DNA from 2 places in the Dickeya parazeae Ech586 genome. Region 1 is predicted to be linked to the other one. Evidence: riboswitches for the same ligand, from Rfam matches in the RefSeq annotation. Region 1 holds a riboswitch; the other holds the start of a gene.
The links. A riboswitch is a leader RNA that binds a small molecule or an ion and turns the genes downstream of it on or off. The one in region 1 is predicted to bind thiamine pyrophosphate.

Region 1 (7,678 bases):
CCTGTAGCGCAACCCGGTCTCCCACGCGACGCCGCGCGTCGGCAATATCCGTCGTCCAGTCGAGCCCCAGCGCGTCACAACCGGTATCCGCCATCGCTTCCAGCCACTGACCGCCACCTTTGGTAAACAACGTCACCGGTACACGACGACCATCATGTTCACGCTGCAAGCCATCGACAATTTTATGCATGTAGTGTAGCGAAAATTCACGGTAAGCCGGGCCACTGAGTGCGCCACCCCAGGTATCAAAAATCATCACCGCCTGCGCCCCGGCTCGAATCTGGGCATTCAGGTAAAGCGTGACGCTATCCGCCAGCTTATCCAGCAGCAAATGCAGCGTATGCGGCTCGGCAAACATCATTTTTTTGATGACGGTAAAGGCTTTGCTGCTACCGCCTTCAACCATATACGTCGCCAGCGTCCATGGGCTGCCGGAAAAACCGATTAGCGGTACCGCGCCAGCCAGATTGCGGCGAATAGTCCGTACCGCGTTCATCACGTAACCCAGTTCAAGTTCCGGGTCCGGTATCGGCAATTTTTCCACATCGGCATGGCAGGTCACCGGTGAGGTAAAGCGCGGCCCTTCCCCTGCTTCAAAATAGAGCCCCAATCCCATCGCATCCGGCACGGTGAGAATATCGGAAAACAGGATAGCGGCATCAAGGTTGTAACGTCGCAGCGGCTGTAACGTCACTTCACAGGCCAGTTCGGCATTTTTGCACAGCGACATAAAATCACCGGCTTGCGAGCGAGTCGCACGGTACTCAGGCAGGTAACGCCCTGCCTGACGCATCATCCATACCGGAGTCACATCCACAGGCTGGCGCAACAGCGCACGCAAATAGCGATCATTTTTCAGATCAGTCATGGTCTTTTCCTTGTAACGCCTGCGTGCAGGCATGATTGTCGCTGGCGATGGCCGATCACTGATCAGCTTCGCGGCACAGTACGACCGTGTCTTCAATCAAACGCCGGGCTACCGTACCCGGTGGCGGCAATTCCGGCAAGCGGTCATAACGAAACCAGTTAGCATCCCGCAGTTCAGACGGGTCATGCTTCAGTTCTCCCCCGTCATAATCGGCCATGAACGCCATCATCAACGAATGCGGGAACGGCCACGGTTGTGAACTGACATAACGCAGGTTTTTGACGCGGACATTGCTCTCTTCCATCACTTCCCGCGCCACCGCCTGTTCCAGCGTTTCCCCCACTTCAACGAAACCGGCCAGTGTGGTGTACATATTGCCTTTGTGGCGTAAATGCTGCGCCAGCAGAATGTTGTCGTGATGGCGGATAGCCACAATCACACAAGGGGCGATTTGCGGATAGTAACGCTCTTTACAATGGTGACACAGGCAGGCCAGCTCAGTGGTACTGGCTGACATTTCATGGCCGCAGTAACCGCAAAATCGGTGCGAACGGTAGAATTCCGCCAGTTGCACCGCACGGCCCGCCAACTGGAACAACCCGGCATCCTGACTCAGCAGTTCGCGTACCGACCCCATGTCGCTCGCCTTCTCCTGTAGCACCAGCCATACCGGCTCCCCCAGCCATTCGCCCACCTGACGGGCAGAACGCTGTTGCAATTGCCACTGCGCTGCTGTTCCTTTCGGTAACTCACCCTGAGGCAGCCAGATCTGGTGGCGGTGATATACCACCCACCACCCGCTTTCTTCACCTTTCAGCGTCACTTCCATCTTTTTTATCGCCCCGCTTATTATCAGGCTGGTCTGTCAGGCAGCCCATTGGTGTTTTCATCGACCTTGTCAACATGACGACATTCCGTCAGGCATTATCCGGCGCGGGTGAAGCCTTGGCAATGCACATCCCCCCAGCGGATCACCAGACTTGGCTGATATTCGATCATTGACGCCGCCGCACCACAGCGCATAAAGTGGCTGTAGTATTGTCGTGGCTAATCGTTTTAATTGACCACGAGTTTTATGCCCCGCAAGGGGCCCTATCTTGTCGGAGTGCCCAACACGCCTGATGGCGCGTGGGCTGAGACCGTTAATTCGGGATCCGCGGAACCTGATCAGGCTAATACCTGCGAAGGGAACAAGAGTAATGATATCGCCCCCCAACATCCATTCAGGGGAGTGGCGCAACAGTCAGGGCAACATGCCTTCTGCCGTTGCCAGCCAGCATCCGGCGATTACTCCCTCCGAACTCCAGACAAGCAATTTTCCCATTAATGAACAGGAACTTGCTATGTCTACCGAATCCAAACTTCCCACGGAGCTGATGGCTTCCGAAGAAAAAACACCGTCCAGTCGTCGTGAACAACGTGCTGCCGCTCAACAGTTTATCGATACGCTGCGCGGCTCAACCTTCCCAAACTCACAGCGGATTTATTTGACCGGTTCACGCCCAGATATTCGCGTACCCATGCGGGAAATTCAGCTAAGCCCGACACTGCTGGGCGGTAGCCGCGACAACCCGCGCTATGAACCTAACGAAGCGGTGCCGGTTTATGATACCGCCGGTCCCTACGGCGACCCGGCCGTCACGCCAGATGTACACCGTGGGCTTGGCAGACTGCGGGCCGACTGGATTGCCGAACGCGACGACACGGAAACCTTATCGCACGTCAGTTCCGGTTTTACCCAACAACGGCTGGCAGATAGTGGTCTCGACCATCTGCGTTTTGAACACCTGCCACACCCCAGACGCGCCAAAGCGGGACGCCGTGTCACCCAGTTGCATTACGCCCGTCAGGGAGTCATCACGCCGGAGATGGAATTCATCGCCATCCGCGAAAATATGGGACGTGAGCGTATTCGCGGCGAAGTGCTGCGCCAGCAGCATCCGGGACACAGTTTCGGTGCGTTGCTGCCGGACGACATCACACCGGAATTCGTGCGTCAGGAAGTCGCGGCCGGGCGCGCGATTATCCCCGCCAACATTAATCACCCGGAATCGGAGCCGATGATCATCGGCCGTAATTTTCTGGTGAAGGTGAACGCCAATATCGGCAACTCTGCGGTGACCTCTTCGATTGAGGAAGAAGTCGAGAAACTGGTGTGGGCCACCCGCTGGGGTGCGGACACCGTGATGGACTTATCCACCGGGCGCTATATTCATGAAACCCGCGAGTGGATCCTGCGCAACAGCCCGGTGCCGATCGGCACAGTGCCTATCTATCAGGCGCTGGAAAAGGTCAACGGTATTGCGGAAAACCTCACCTGGGAACTGTTCCGCGACACCTTGCTGGAACAGGCCGAACAAGGGGTAGATTATTTCACCATTCATGCCGGAGTGTTGTTGCGCTATGTACCGATGACCGCCAAACGCCTGACGGGCATTGTGTCGCGCGGCGGCTCCATCATGGCGAAATGGTGCCTGTCGCACCATCAGGAAAATTTCCTCTACCAGCATTTCCGCGAAATTTGCGAAATCTGTAGTGCCTATGACGTCGCCCTGTCACTGGGTGATGGACTGCGCCCTGGCTCGATTCAGGACGCCAATGACGAAGCGCAGTTCGCCGAACTGCACACGCTGGGCGAGCTGACTAAAATCGCCTGGGAATACGACGTGCAGGTAATGATCGAAGGCCCCGGTCATGTCCCGATGCAGATGATCCGCCGTAACATGACCGAAGAGCTGGAACACTGCCATGAAGCGCCGTTCTACACGCTGGGCCCGCTCACCACGGATATCGCGCCGGGCTATGACCATTTCACGTCGGGTATCGGTGCGGCGATGATCGGCTGGTTCGGCTGCGCTATGCTGTGCTACGTCACCCCGAAAGAGCATTTAGGCCTACCGAACAAAAACGACGTCAAACAAGGGCTGATCGCCTACAAGATCGCCGCTCACGCCGCCGATCTGGCGAAGGGGCACCCCGGCGCGCAGATCCGCGATAACGCCATGTCCAAGGCTCGCTTTGAATTCCGCTGGGAAGACCAGTTCAATCTGGCGCTGGACCCGGAAACCGCTCGCGCCTACCACGATGAAACCCTGCCGCAGGAATCTGGCAAAGTCGCGCATTTCTGCTCGATGTGCGGGCCGAAATTCTGTTCGATGAAGATCACACAAGAAGTACGCGATTACGCCGCCCGTCAGGAAGCGCAACCGATCGACGTCGGCATGGCAAACATGTCCGCCGAATTCCGCGCCCGTGGTAGCGAGCTGTACCACACCGCCACCAGCCTGCCACAGGAGGAACGCTGATGACCCGCGCGTTTCCCGCCACCGACGCCCGGCTGGGGCTTTACCCGGTGGTCGATAGCGTAGCGTGGATTGAGCGCCTGCTGGATGCGGGGGTTCGCACTCTCCAGCTACGCATCAAAGACCAGCCAGCGGAGCAGGCCGAGCCGGATATCATCCGGGCGATTGCCCTTGGCCGTCAATATCAGGCCCGGCTGTTTATCAACGACTACTGGCAACTGGCCGTCAGGCATCAGGCATACGGCGTACACCTGGGTCAGGAGGATCTTGATACGGCCGATCTGGCGGCAATCCACGCCGCCGGGTTACGTTTGGGTGTCTCTACCCATGACGATGCTGAGCTGGCACGCGCCATCGCCCTGTCGCCGTCTTACATCGCGCTGGGCCATATTTTCCCGACCCAGACCAAAGCCATGCCATCCGCACCGCAAGGTCTGGTGGAGTTGGCCCGTCATATTCGCGCGTTGAACGGGCGCTTTCCCACCGTGGCTATCGGCGGTATCAGCATTGACCGGGTACCCGCCGTGCTGGAAACCGGGGTCGGCAGCATCGCCGTGGTCAGCGCCATCACTCAGGCCGCTGACTGGCGCGCCGCGACCGCGACGTTGCTGCGACTGATAGAAAGACGGGAGGCATAACATGCTCGATGATCAGGCATTTATGCGCTACAGCCGCCAGCTGTTGCTGGAGGATATCGGCCAGGAAGGGCAACAGAAACTGGCGGCCTCCCGCGTGTTGCTGGTCGGGCTGGGTGGGCTGGGCTCACCGGCAGCACTCTATCTGGCAGCAGCGGGGGTTGGCACTCTGCTGCTGGCAGACCACGACACCCTGCACATCTCTAATCTGCAACGGCAGATTCTTTACCGCCATGCAGACCTGTCACATCCCAAAGCCGTGCTGGCCCGCCACGCGCTGGAAGCGATTAATCCACTGGTGAAAACCGTCGCGCTGACCACCCGGCTTGAAGGAGAGTCGCTGGCAACCGCAGTGGCGCAAGCCGATCTGGTACTCGACTGCTGCGACAACATGACCACCCGTCACGCGGTCAACGCGGCCTGCGTCGCGGCGCAAAAACCGCTGATTAGCGCCAGTGCGGTAGGGTTCAGCGGCCAGTTGCTGGTACTGACACCCCCTTACCCACACGGCTGCTACGCCTGTCTCTACCCGGATGCGACGGAACCCCAACGCAACTGCCGCACCGCCGGTGTCCTTGGCCCGGTGGTCGGCGTAATGGGCACCTTGCAGGCACTGGAAGCGCTCAAACTGCTATGCGGATTACCCTCACCACTGGACGGCAAGTTACGGCTGTTCGATGCGCGCCAGCAGCAATGGACCACGCTGCAACTGGCGCGATCAGCGACCTGTCGGGTATGTGGAGAGCGGGCATGAAGATCCGGCTCAACGATGAGGTTATCGAACTGCACAGCGAGTTGACCGTCGCGCAACTGCTTGAGCAGTTGAACCGGCTACAACCCGGTACGGCGCTGGCCATCAATCACACCATCATCCCGCGTGATGCCTGGGCACATTCTGCCGTACGGGATGGTGATGACATTTTATTGTTTCAGGCAATCGCAGGAGGTTGAGATGCTGAAGATTGCAGATACAACGTTTACTTCCCGGTTATTAACCGGCACCGGAAAGTTTGCCGGTGCACAACTGATGCAGGATGCGCTGCGCGCCAGCGGCTCACAGCTGGTTACTCTGGCAATGAAACGGGTGGATTTAAGAGGCGGCAGCGATGCCATTCTGGCCCCGCTACGTGAACTGGGCGTGCACCTGCTGCCCAATACCTCAGGAGCCAAAACCGCTGAAGAAGCGGTATTCGCCGCCCGACTGGCGCGTGAAGCGCTGGGAACGCACTGGGTGAAGCTGGAAATCCACCCGGACATGAAATACCTGCTGCCGGACCCGGTGGAAACGCTGAAGGCCGCGGAACAACTGGTGAAAGACGGCTTTGTGGTACTGCCCTACTGCGGTGCCGACCCGGTACTGTGCAAGCGTCTGGAAGACATTGGTTGTGCCGCGGTGATGCCGCTCGGCGCCCCCATCGGCTCCAATCAAGGGCTGCAAACACGCGACTTTCTGCGCATTATCATCGAACAGGCGCGGGTACCGGTGGTTGTGGATGCTGGCATTGGCGCGCCCAGCCATGCGGCAGAAGCCATCGAACTCGGTGCCGATGCGGTACTGGTTAATACCGCTATCGCCGTGGCACGTGACCCGGTGCAGATGGCGCACGCTTTCCGACTGGCGGTGGACGCCGGGGCGCTCGCCCGTCAGGCCGGTCTGGGCAGCCGTCAGCACCTCGCCAGCGCCACCAGCCCGCTGACCGGTTTTCTGCGCCAGACGGAGGCCACCGAGTAATGGACACTCACGCTCAACCGTCGTTTGAACACCGCTGGCAACAGCTGGAATGGCATGACCTGACCCTGCGCATCAACAGCAAAACCGACGCTGACGTAGAGCGGGCGCTGTGTGCTGATCGGCTCACGCGCGACGATATGATGGCGTTGCTGTCGCCTGCTGCCAGTCGCTGGCTGGAACCGCTGGCCCAGCGGGCGCAACAACTGACGCGCCAGCGTTTTGGCAACACCGTCGGTTTCTATGTGCCGCTGTACCTTTCCAACCTGTGCGCCAACGACTGCACCTATTGTGGTTTCTCCATGAGTAACCACCTCAAACGCAAGACACTCAATGAGCAGGAAATCCAGCGTGAGTGCGAGGCCATCAAGGCGCTGGGGTTCGACCACCTGCTGCTGGTGACCGGTGAACACCAGCGCAAAGTGGGGATGGATTATTTTCGCCAGATGTTGCCGTTAATTCGCCCGCAATTCAGTTCACTGATGATGGAAGTACAGCCGCTATCGCAGGAAGATTACGCCGAGCTGAAAACCCTCGGGTTGGATGGGGTGATGGTGTATCAGGAAACCTATCACGCCAGAACCTATGCCCACCACCACCTGCGCGGCCACAAACAAGACTTCGCCTGGCGGCTGGCAACGCCAGACAGGCTGGGGCGCGCCGGTATCGACAAGATCGGGCTGGGGGCGCTCATTGGGTTATCGGACAGCTGGCGCACCGACTGCTATATGGTGGCCGAGCACCTGCTGTATTTACAGCAAACTTACTGGCAAAGCCGTTACTCGGTGTCATTCCCACGCCTGCGCCCTTGCGCGGGCGGCATTGAACCCGCCTCGTTGATGGATGAGGCGCAACTGATGCAGGTTATCTGTGCCTTCCGACTGCTGGCACCCGATGTGGAACTGTCGCTCTCTACCCGCGAGTCACCGTTCTTCCGCGACCATATGATCCCGATTGCCATCAACAACGTCAGCGCGTTTTCCAAAACCCAACCGGGCGGCTACGCCGACGATCACCCGGAGCTGGAGCAATTCACCCCGCACGACAATCGCCGCCCGCAAGACGTGGCGGATGCGCTGGCGCAGGCTGGGTTGCAGCCGGTATGGAAAGACTGGGATGGTTATCTGGGAAGAGCGGTGATGGA
Region 2 (7,678 bases), 1.7 Mb from region 1:
TGTCTCGTATCTTTGCCCGTGGGCCTCCCGCACAACGATTTACCGTAACCTGAAAGGTCTCGGCAATGTGATTGCCTTGTCGGTTGCAAATCCCTGTATCGGCGAACAGGGTTGGGAATTCAGTACTCCGCAGGATGCTGGCGAACATGTCGCGCCGGTGCGCTATCTGCACCAGCTCTACACCGCCAGTGACGCGCATTACACCGGGAAAGTCTCGGTTCCGGTACTGTGGGACCGCAAAGAAGGTCGTATCGTCAATAACGAGTCGTCGGAAATCATCCGTCTGCTTAACCATGACTTTAACGATTTGACCGGTAACCGGCTGGATTTCTACCCACTGGATCTGCGAGTGGAAATCGACCGCTGGAACAGCCTGATTTACGACAACATCAATAACGGCGTGTATAAGACTGGCTTTGCCAAAACACAAGCGCACTACGATCAGGCGGTAACGAGCTTATTTGCAGCACTGGATACGGTGGAAGCGCACCTGGCACACCATCGCTATCTGGCGGGCGATACCCTGACCGAAGCGGACTGGCGACTGTTCGTGACGCTGGTGCGTTTTGATGCGGCTTACCACGGTGCCTTCAAATGCAACATCCGTCGACTGGAAGATTATCCGCACCTTTCCGGCTATCTGCGTGAGCTGTATCAATGGCCGGGGGTCAAAGACACCGTCAGGTTGGACGACATCAAAGCCGGTTACTACAGCATCCGCTGGCTCAACCCGACCGGTATTATTGCAAAAGGGCCGCTCGTGGACTTCGAACGCCCGCACCAGCGTGAATTGATTGGCCCCTCAGCCGGTATCCGCACAATCTAATCCTCGCTCACGGTCAGAGAAACGCTGGCCGTGAAGCATCATGCCCATCAATAGACGCACTTTCTATAAGCCGACTACTGATTTTTCCCGCCGTTGGCGTTAGAATCTGCCGCCTTTACTGTTCCCGCCCGGGAACAGCCTGACCTGTGATCAGACTTGAGAAAACACCATGTTTAAACCGGAATTACTCTCTCCGGCCGGTACGCTGAAAAATATGCGTTACGCCTTTGCTTATGGCGCTGATGCAATTTATGCCGGCCAGCCTCGCTACAGCCTGCGTGTGCGCAATAACGAATTCAACCACCAGACGCTGGCACAAGCCATCAATGAAGCCCATGCGCTGGGTAAAAAGTTTTATGTGGTGGTTAACATCGCGCCCCATAACGCCAAACTGAAAACCTTCCTGCGTGACCTGCAGCCGGTGGTCGACATGAACCCGGATGCGTTGATCATGTCTGATCCGGGGTTGATCATGCTGGTACGGGAAAACTTCCCCCAGATGCCTATCCACCTGTCGGTACAGGCCAACGCGGTCAACTGGGCGACGGTGAAGTTCTGGCAGCAAATGGGGCTCAGCCGGGTGATTTTGTCACGCGAACTGTCGCTGGAAGAGATTGAGGAAATCCGCCACCAGGTGCCGGAAATGGAGCTGGAAGTGTTCGTTCACGGCGCACTGTGTATGGCTTATTCCGGCCGCTGCCTGCTGTCTGGTTACATCAATAAGCGCGACCCGAATCAGGGCACCTGCACCAATGCCTGCCGCTGGGAATACAACGTGCAGGAAGGTAAAGAAGACGCGGTGGGCAACATCGTACATATTCACGAGCCGATTGCGGTTACCCAGATAGACAGCGCTCAGCCGCAACCCACGCTAGGCATTGGCGCACCGACCGATAAAGTCTTCATGCTGGAAGAAAAACAGCGCCCGGGCGAATACATGAGCGCGTTTGAAGACGAGCACGGCACCTACATCATGAACTCACGCGACCTGCGCGCCATTCAGCACGTAGAACGCCTGACCAACATGCAAGTCGCCTCGCTGAAAATCGAAGGCCGCACCAAGTCGTTCTATTACTGTGCCCGTACCGCACAGGTGTACCGCCGCGCTATCGACGATGCTGTCGCCGGTAAGCCGTTTGACCCAACGTTGCTGCAAACGCTGGAAGGCCTCGCGCACCGTGGTTACACCGAAGGCTTCCTGCGCCGCCACGTTCATGAGGATTACCAGAATTACGACTACGGTTACTCGGTGTCTGACCAGCAGCAGTTTGTCGGGGAGTTCACCGGCGAGCGGCGAGACGGTCTGGCGGAAGTGGCGGTCAAGAACAAATTCTCTCGCGGCGATAGCGTGGAAATGATGACGCCGGGCGGCAATGTCCAGTTCACTATCGATACCCTGCTCAATAAAAAAGGCCAGACGATCGAGGTGGCACCGGGTGACGGCCACACCGTGTATCTGCCCGTGCCGGACGATATCGACCTGGAATACGCGTTACTGCTACGCAACCTGTCGGGGACAACCACCCGTAACCCGCATGCAAAATAGCAAAAAAGTGACACTATCGTGCCAATTGTGACATTTTTTAGAATCAGATCACATCAATGGCCCAGGTGACTGGTTATTATTGCAGCGCTGAGAAAATACAAAACGAAAAATAAGCGTAGTAATGCTACTAGGAACCACCTCCTTGGCCAGCTCAATCTCCCTTGAGCTGGCTTTTTCTTTGCGCGCTATTCACGCTTGAGACGTGGGCTGTTCACCAGATAGAGCGTGATCACCAAAATCAGGATCGCCCCGGCATAGGTGAAGGTATCCGCCGGATTTTTATGGTCGACGATAATCAGCCGTACAATCGCGGTGATACCGATGTAGATGAAATAGCGCAGCGGGAAGTGATAGCCGGAGAGAAAATACTTCACGATCAGCGCCAAAAACTCAAAATAGAGGAAATAAATCACCAAGCTTTCGATCAGCATATACGACGACTCTTTTTCATTGCTGACCAGCAGTACCGTCGCCAAATGCCAGGTTTCCTTCGCCAGAAAAACCACCAGAATCACCGCCAGCACCAGCAGGCCGAAATTGAGTATCGTCTGTAATCCTCTGGCGATCATGATCGCACGCGCAGACCCCGCCATAAGCCTCTCCTCAACGCTAGATTCAGAGAAAATACGCCCCAAAAAAACAGCCCCTGAAGACCTGGGGGACGTCAGTGTCGCCATCTGGCAATAACCTGACGGAGATCACAAAACTACCGGGTCATCAGCGAGCTGTCTATGCAATATTTTTTACTACTTATCTGATTTTCTTATCGCTTTGATCAGACTGCCATCATTACCACCAGCGGTGAAAATGATGCACCGGACCGATGCCGTGACCGACCTCCAGCGAATCAGCCTGTTCCAGCGCGCCTTGCAGATAGGCCCGTGCGGCAGAGAGGGTATCGAGCCAGTTATCATAACGCGGTCGCAACGCCGCCAGCGCCGCCGACAGCGTGCAACCGGTGCCGTGTGTATGTCGGGTGTTCACACGCGGCGTGCTTGACCGAACGGGCTCAGCATGCGGCATGAACAACCAGTCAGGACTTTCCCGGTCGCTCAGGTGCCCGCCTTTCATCAGCACCGCCTGACACCCCATCGCCAATAGCGCTTCGCCTTGCTGACGCATCCCGTATTCATCGTCGGCAGGCGCGCACTGTAACAGCGCCGCCGCTTCAGGCAGGTTAGGCGTGATCAACGATACCCGCGGCAACAGCAACTGACGCACCGCCTCCACTGCCTCCGCCGCCAGTAGCGGATCACCGCTTTTGGCCAGCATCACCGTATCCAGCACCACATAGGGCACCGGGTAACGCAACAGCCGGTCTGCCACCGTTTCCACAATATCCGTCTGTGCCAGCATGCCGATTTTCGCGCTGTCAATGCGAACGTCGCTCAGTACCGAATCCAGTTGGGCACCGACAAACGTCGGTTCAATGCGGTAAACCGACTGCACGCCGCGGGTATTTTGTGCCACCAGCGCGGTAATCACACTGGTGCCGTATGCTCCCAGTGCCGAGAAGGTTTTCAGGTCAGCCTGAATACCGGCACCACCGCTCGGGTCAGTACCGGCGATCGTCAGCGCGTTGATACGTTTCATACCAGCGCCTCCCGCGTCAGGGTATAGAGCGCATCCAGAAACGCAGGAATAAAACTCCCTGGCCCCCGTGCCTGCGCCGCCGCCCGTTGCCCGCAATGAGACATCACCGCACAGGCGGCGGCCACATGACCGAGGCGGTCACCTTCCAGCGCACAGAAGCCTGCGACCACTGCCGACAGCGCGCACCCGGTGCCAACCACCCGGGTCATCAGCGGATCGCCGCCGGGTATCGCCAGCACCCGATCGCCGTCGGTCACATAATCCACCTCGCCGGTGACCACCACACAGGTAGCCCAGCGTTGTGCCAGTGCTATGGCGCAAGGCAAGGCAGCCAGCACATCGTTGCCGCTGTCCACGCCACGTCCGGCAGACTGCTCGCCTGCCAGCGCCATCACTTCGGAGGCGTTACCACGGATAGCCGTTGGCTTCATCGCCAGTAATTCAACGGCAAATTCAGTGCGAAAACGCAGGCCACCGACCGCGACCGGGTCCAGCACCCACGGTGTACCGGCGTTGACGGCGCTGGTTACCGCGGCGCGCATCGCCTGCGCGCGGTCAGCCTCAAGCGTCCCCAGATTAATCAGTACCCCATCGGCCAACGCACTAAACTGTGCCGCTTCACCGGCATCGACCACCATCGCGGGCGAAGCCCCTAACGCCAGCAACACATTGGCGGTAAACCCTTGCACCACCTCATTGGTGAGGCAATGCACCAACGGTGCGCGCAAACGGAAAGCATCGAGAGAGTCCGCGACAGACGCGGCAGGGAAAAGTACAGGTCGAGCGTTCATAAACCTCCCAACCGGCGTGGAAGAAGGCGGTACCGGTGGGATACCGTGACTTCCCTACGCTGGCATTATCCAGTTCAGGTAATACGGGTATTTCTCAGCCCCGCTTTTCATAAAGGGGCACCCCGAGTCAACGAACGCTATTATTGGGAGTATTGAGTAAAAAGGTCAATGGCAGGATGCCTGCCGTCATGGATAATCCGTATTCCCTCGATGACCGATGTGGCCCCCTTCGCACCAGCCCCACCTGGACTCACCGTAGCGCGATACGCCCCAAAAAAAGCGCCGAGGTGTTATTTAAGGAATTAATAATCTATTCTGTTTCCGTCGGCAAAGAGATACCTAACATTTTTCTGGCTAACACATTCCAGGCTAAAACATTTCGGCTCTTGTAGCCTTTGAAATTCACGAGAGCTAATTCATAAGATAATATGGGATTAGACACGGGAAGCGTCACTACCCCATCAATTTTCCTTGCACGGCACATACTTTCAGGCAATAACGTTATTCCGACCCCGGCAACAACCATAGCAATGATTAAATCAAGATGGTTACTACTACCAGCCACCTCTGGCTTTTTATTATAAACACCAAAAGCGCTATGAATAAGCTCATTAACCCTAAGATTTTCTGAGAAAAAAACGAACTTATGTTCAATCAGCTCAATAAAATCAACCTCTTCTTTATCTACAAGGGGATGATTTTCATTAACGAGTAACACCAACCGATCTGAGCCAAACTTTTGCAGTTCAAAGTTATTATCATCAAAAGGTAGCAGAACAGCAGCCGTCTCAATTTTACCAGACTGCATTGCATCGTAAATATTCGTTGTGCTTAATTCGAATATCTTAAGCTCGACCAGAGGATGGCATGAGCTGAATTCTTTAATGATGGCTGAAAAAAATGTTGAAGCGATGACTGGCGGCAATCCAATATTCAAATTCCCCGATAAGGGACCAGATTTCTCACGTAGAGCGTTATGCATAGATTCAAACTGAGACAAAATTATTTTTGCGTGATCAAAAATAATCATACCGTCATCAGTCAGTGTTAACCCACTTTGCTCACGTTTTATTAAGGTACAACCGAGTTCATCTTCCAGCCTGAGGATGCTGCGACTAATGGCGGATTGTGTAACAAACAATGACTTTGATGCTCTGTTAAAGCCATTACTTTGTACCACTTTTACAAAATAGCGTAAGGCACGTATATCCACGAAGACGCCCCTATTACATTATTGAATACCCCCTATGATAATAAACCATTTTCCACGCAAGGTAATCAAGCGTATTAGTAAAAAGGCTTAATGCTGAATTTAAAAACTTGATTAAGAGCAAAAGTGGAGATGAATATCATGAAAGAACAACTAACCGTAGTGGAATATGTGATTGAACGTCTGGCCGCGCTTGGGATAGAACACATCTTTGGGGTAGCCGGTGACTACGCATTCCCCATCGAAGACGCCGCTTGTAAAAGTGACAACCTGCAGTGGATTGGGAACTGTAATGAATTAAACGCTTCGTATGCTGCTGACGGCTATGCTCGCATAAAAGGAATGGCAGCCCTATCCACCACATTCGGTGTTGGGGAGCTGAGTGCTATCAATGGCGTCGCAGGTGCTTATGCTGAAAACTTAACGGTGTTCCATTTAGTGGGAATGCCTGCCAGTCATGTTCAACAATCATCCAGGCTGGTACACCATACTTTAGGTGATGGAAATTTCCTGCTTTTTTATGAGCTGGGCCAGCGTCTGGCATGCGCGCATGCCATTTTGACGCCTGAGAATTGTGTAGACGAAATGGAGCGGTTAATTCATGTTGCAATGAAAGAACATCGCCCGGTATACATCGGTTTGCCTTCTGATTATGCTGAGTCAGCCCTTATTTTTCCTGATGAAGAGAGAGTCATCACGCCTGATATCAGTGACCCGGCTTCACATGATGAAGCCATAGCAGCAATTGTTGGAAAATTAACTGAAAGTAAATCGGTCTGTGTATTACCGGGGATTATAACGTCAAGATTAGGGTTAACCCGTGATGTCAAAACGTTAATCAGCACCACAGGTTTTCCATTCGCCACCATGTTTATGGACAAGTCAGTAATTGAAGAGTCAGATCCACATTATATCGGTATGTATAATGGCAATCTCATGAACACAGACGTGAAGCAGTTTGTCGAAAACTGTGACTGCGTATTAATGATCGGCGCGACCCTAACAGATTTTAATACCGGATGTTTTACCTCCGCCCTCGAAAGAAAAAAAATTATCTCTATCGACTCTCATCAGGTAACAGTAGACGATAAAACATTTCACAACATCGCTATGAAAGATGTACTACAGGCCCTGATATCAATACTCCCTCATGCTGAAATTGCCACTCCAAAACCAGGCAGCCTTGGCAAGCCGGTATCCAATGCTGAAGGGAAGATAACCCCACAATATCTTTACCCACGGTTTGAGCGTTTTTTCAGAAAAAATGACATCATTTTCGCCGAAACGGGTACAGTTTCTATGGGGCTGGGTTTTGCGCTACTCCCTGAGGGAGCACAACTCCATAACCAGACCCTATGGGGATCAATAGGTTGGGCCACACCAGCCGCCTTTGGCGCTGGGATGGCGTTACCTGACCGCCGTACCCTATTAATTACCGGTGAAGGGGCTCACCAATTGACGGCACAAGAAATTAGTCAGTTTGGTCGCTTTGGTTTAAAACCCATTATATTTGTAATTAACAACGAGGGTTATCTTATTGAGCGTCTTTTGTGTAAAGACCCAGAAGCCATTTATAATGATTTACCTCAGTGGAGCTATGCACAACTCCCCAAAGTACTGGGGTGTAATGACTGGTTTTGCCGCAAAGTCAGTACATGTGACGAGTTAGATGAGGCGATGAGGGAAGCAGAATCTTGTAATCAAGCCTCATA

Region 2: another riboswitch for thiamine pyrophosphate. It lies ahead of thiM (hydroxyethylthiazole kinase); the one in region 1 lies ahead of thiC (phosphomethylpyrimidine synthase ThiC).

Annotation. Positions count from the first base shown of each region.
Region 1 covers NC_013592.1:262,498-270,175, reverse strand. The annotation lists gene hemE (uroporphyrinogen decarboxylase) at 1-868, opposite strand, end outside; gene nudC (NAD(+) diphosphatase) at 924-1,697, opposite strand; TPP riboswitch at 1,960-2,075, shown strand; gene thiC (phosphomethylpyrimidine synthase ThiC) at 2,212-4,173, shown strand; gene thiE (thiamine phosphate synthase) at 4,173-4,808, shown strand; gene DD586_RS01180 (HesA/MoeB/ThiF family protein) at 4,810-5,559, shown strand; gene thiS (sulfur carrier protein ThiS) at 5,556-5,756, shown strand; gene thiG (thiazole synthase) at 5,758-6,537, shown strand; gene thiH (2-iminoacetate synthase ThiH) at 6,537-7,678, shown strand, end outside.
Region 2 covers NC_013592.1:3,396,309-3,403,986, forward strand. The annotation lists gene DD586_RS14865 (glutathione S-transferase family protein) at 1-826, shown strand, start outside; gene trhP (prephenate-dependent tRNA uridine(34) hydroxylase TrhP) at 996-2,372, shown strand; gene psiE (phosphate-starvation-inducible protein PsiE) at 2,558-2,965, opposite strand; gene thiD (bifunctional hydroxymethylpyrimidine kinase/phosphomethylpyrimidine kinase) at 3,162-3,965, opposite strand; gene thiM (hydroxyethylthiazole kinase) at 3,962-4,756, opposite strand; TPP riboswitch at 4,791-4,891, opposite strand; gene DD586_RS14890 (LysR family transcriptional regulator) at 5,067-5,969, opposite strand; gene DD586_RS14895 (alpha-keto acid decarboxylase family protein) at 6,108-7,678, shown strand, end outside.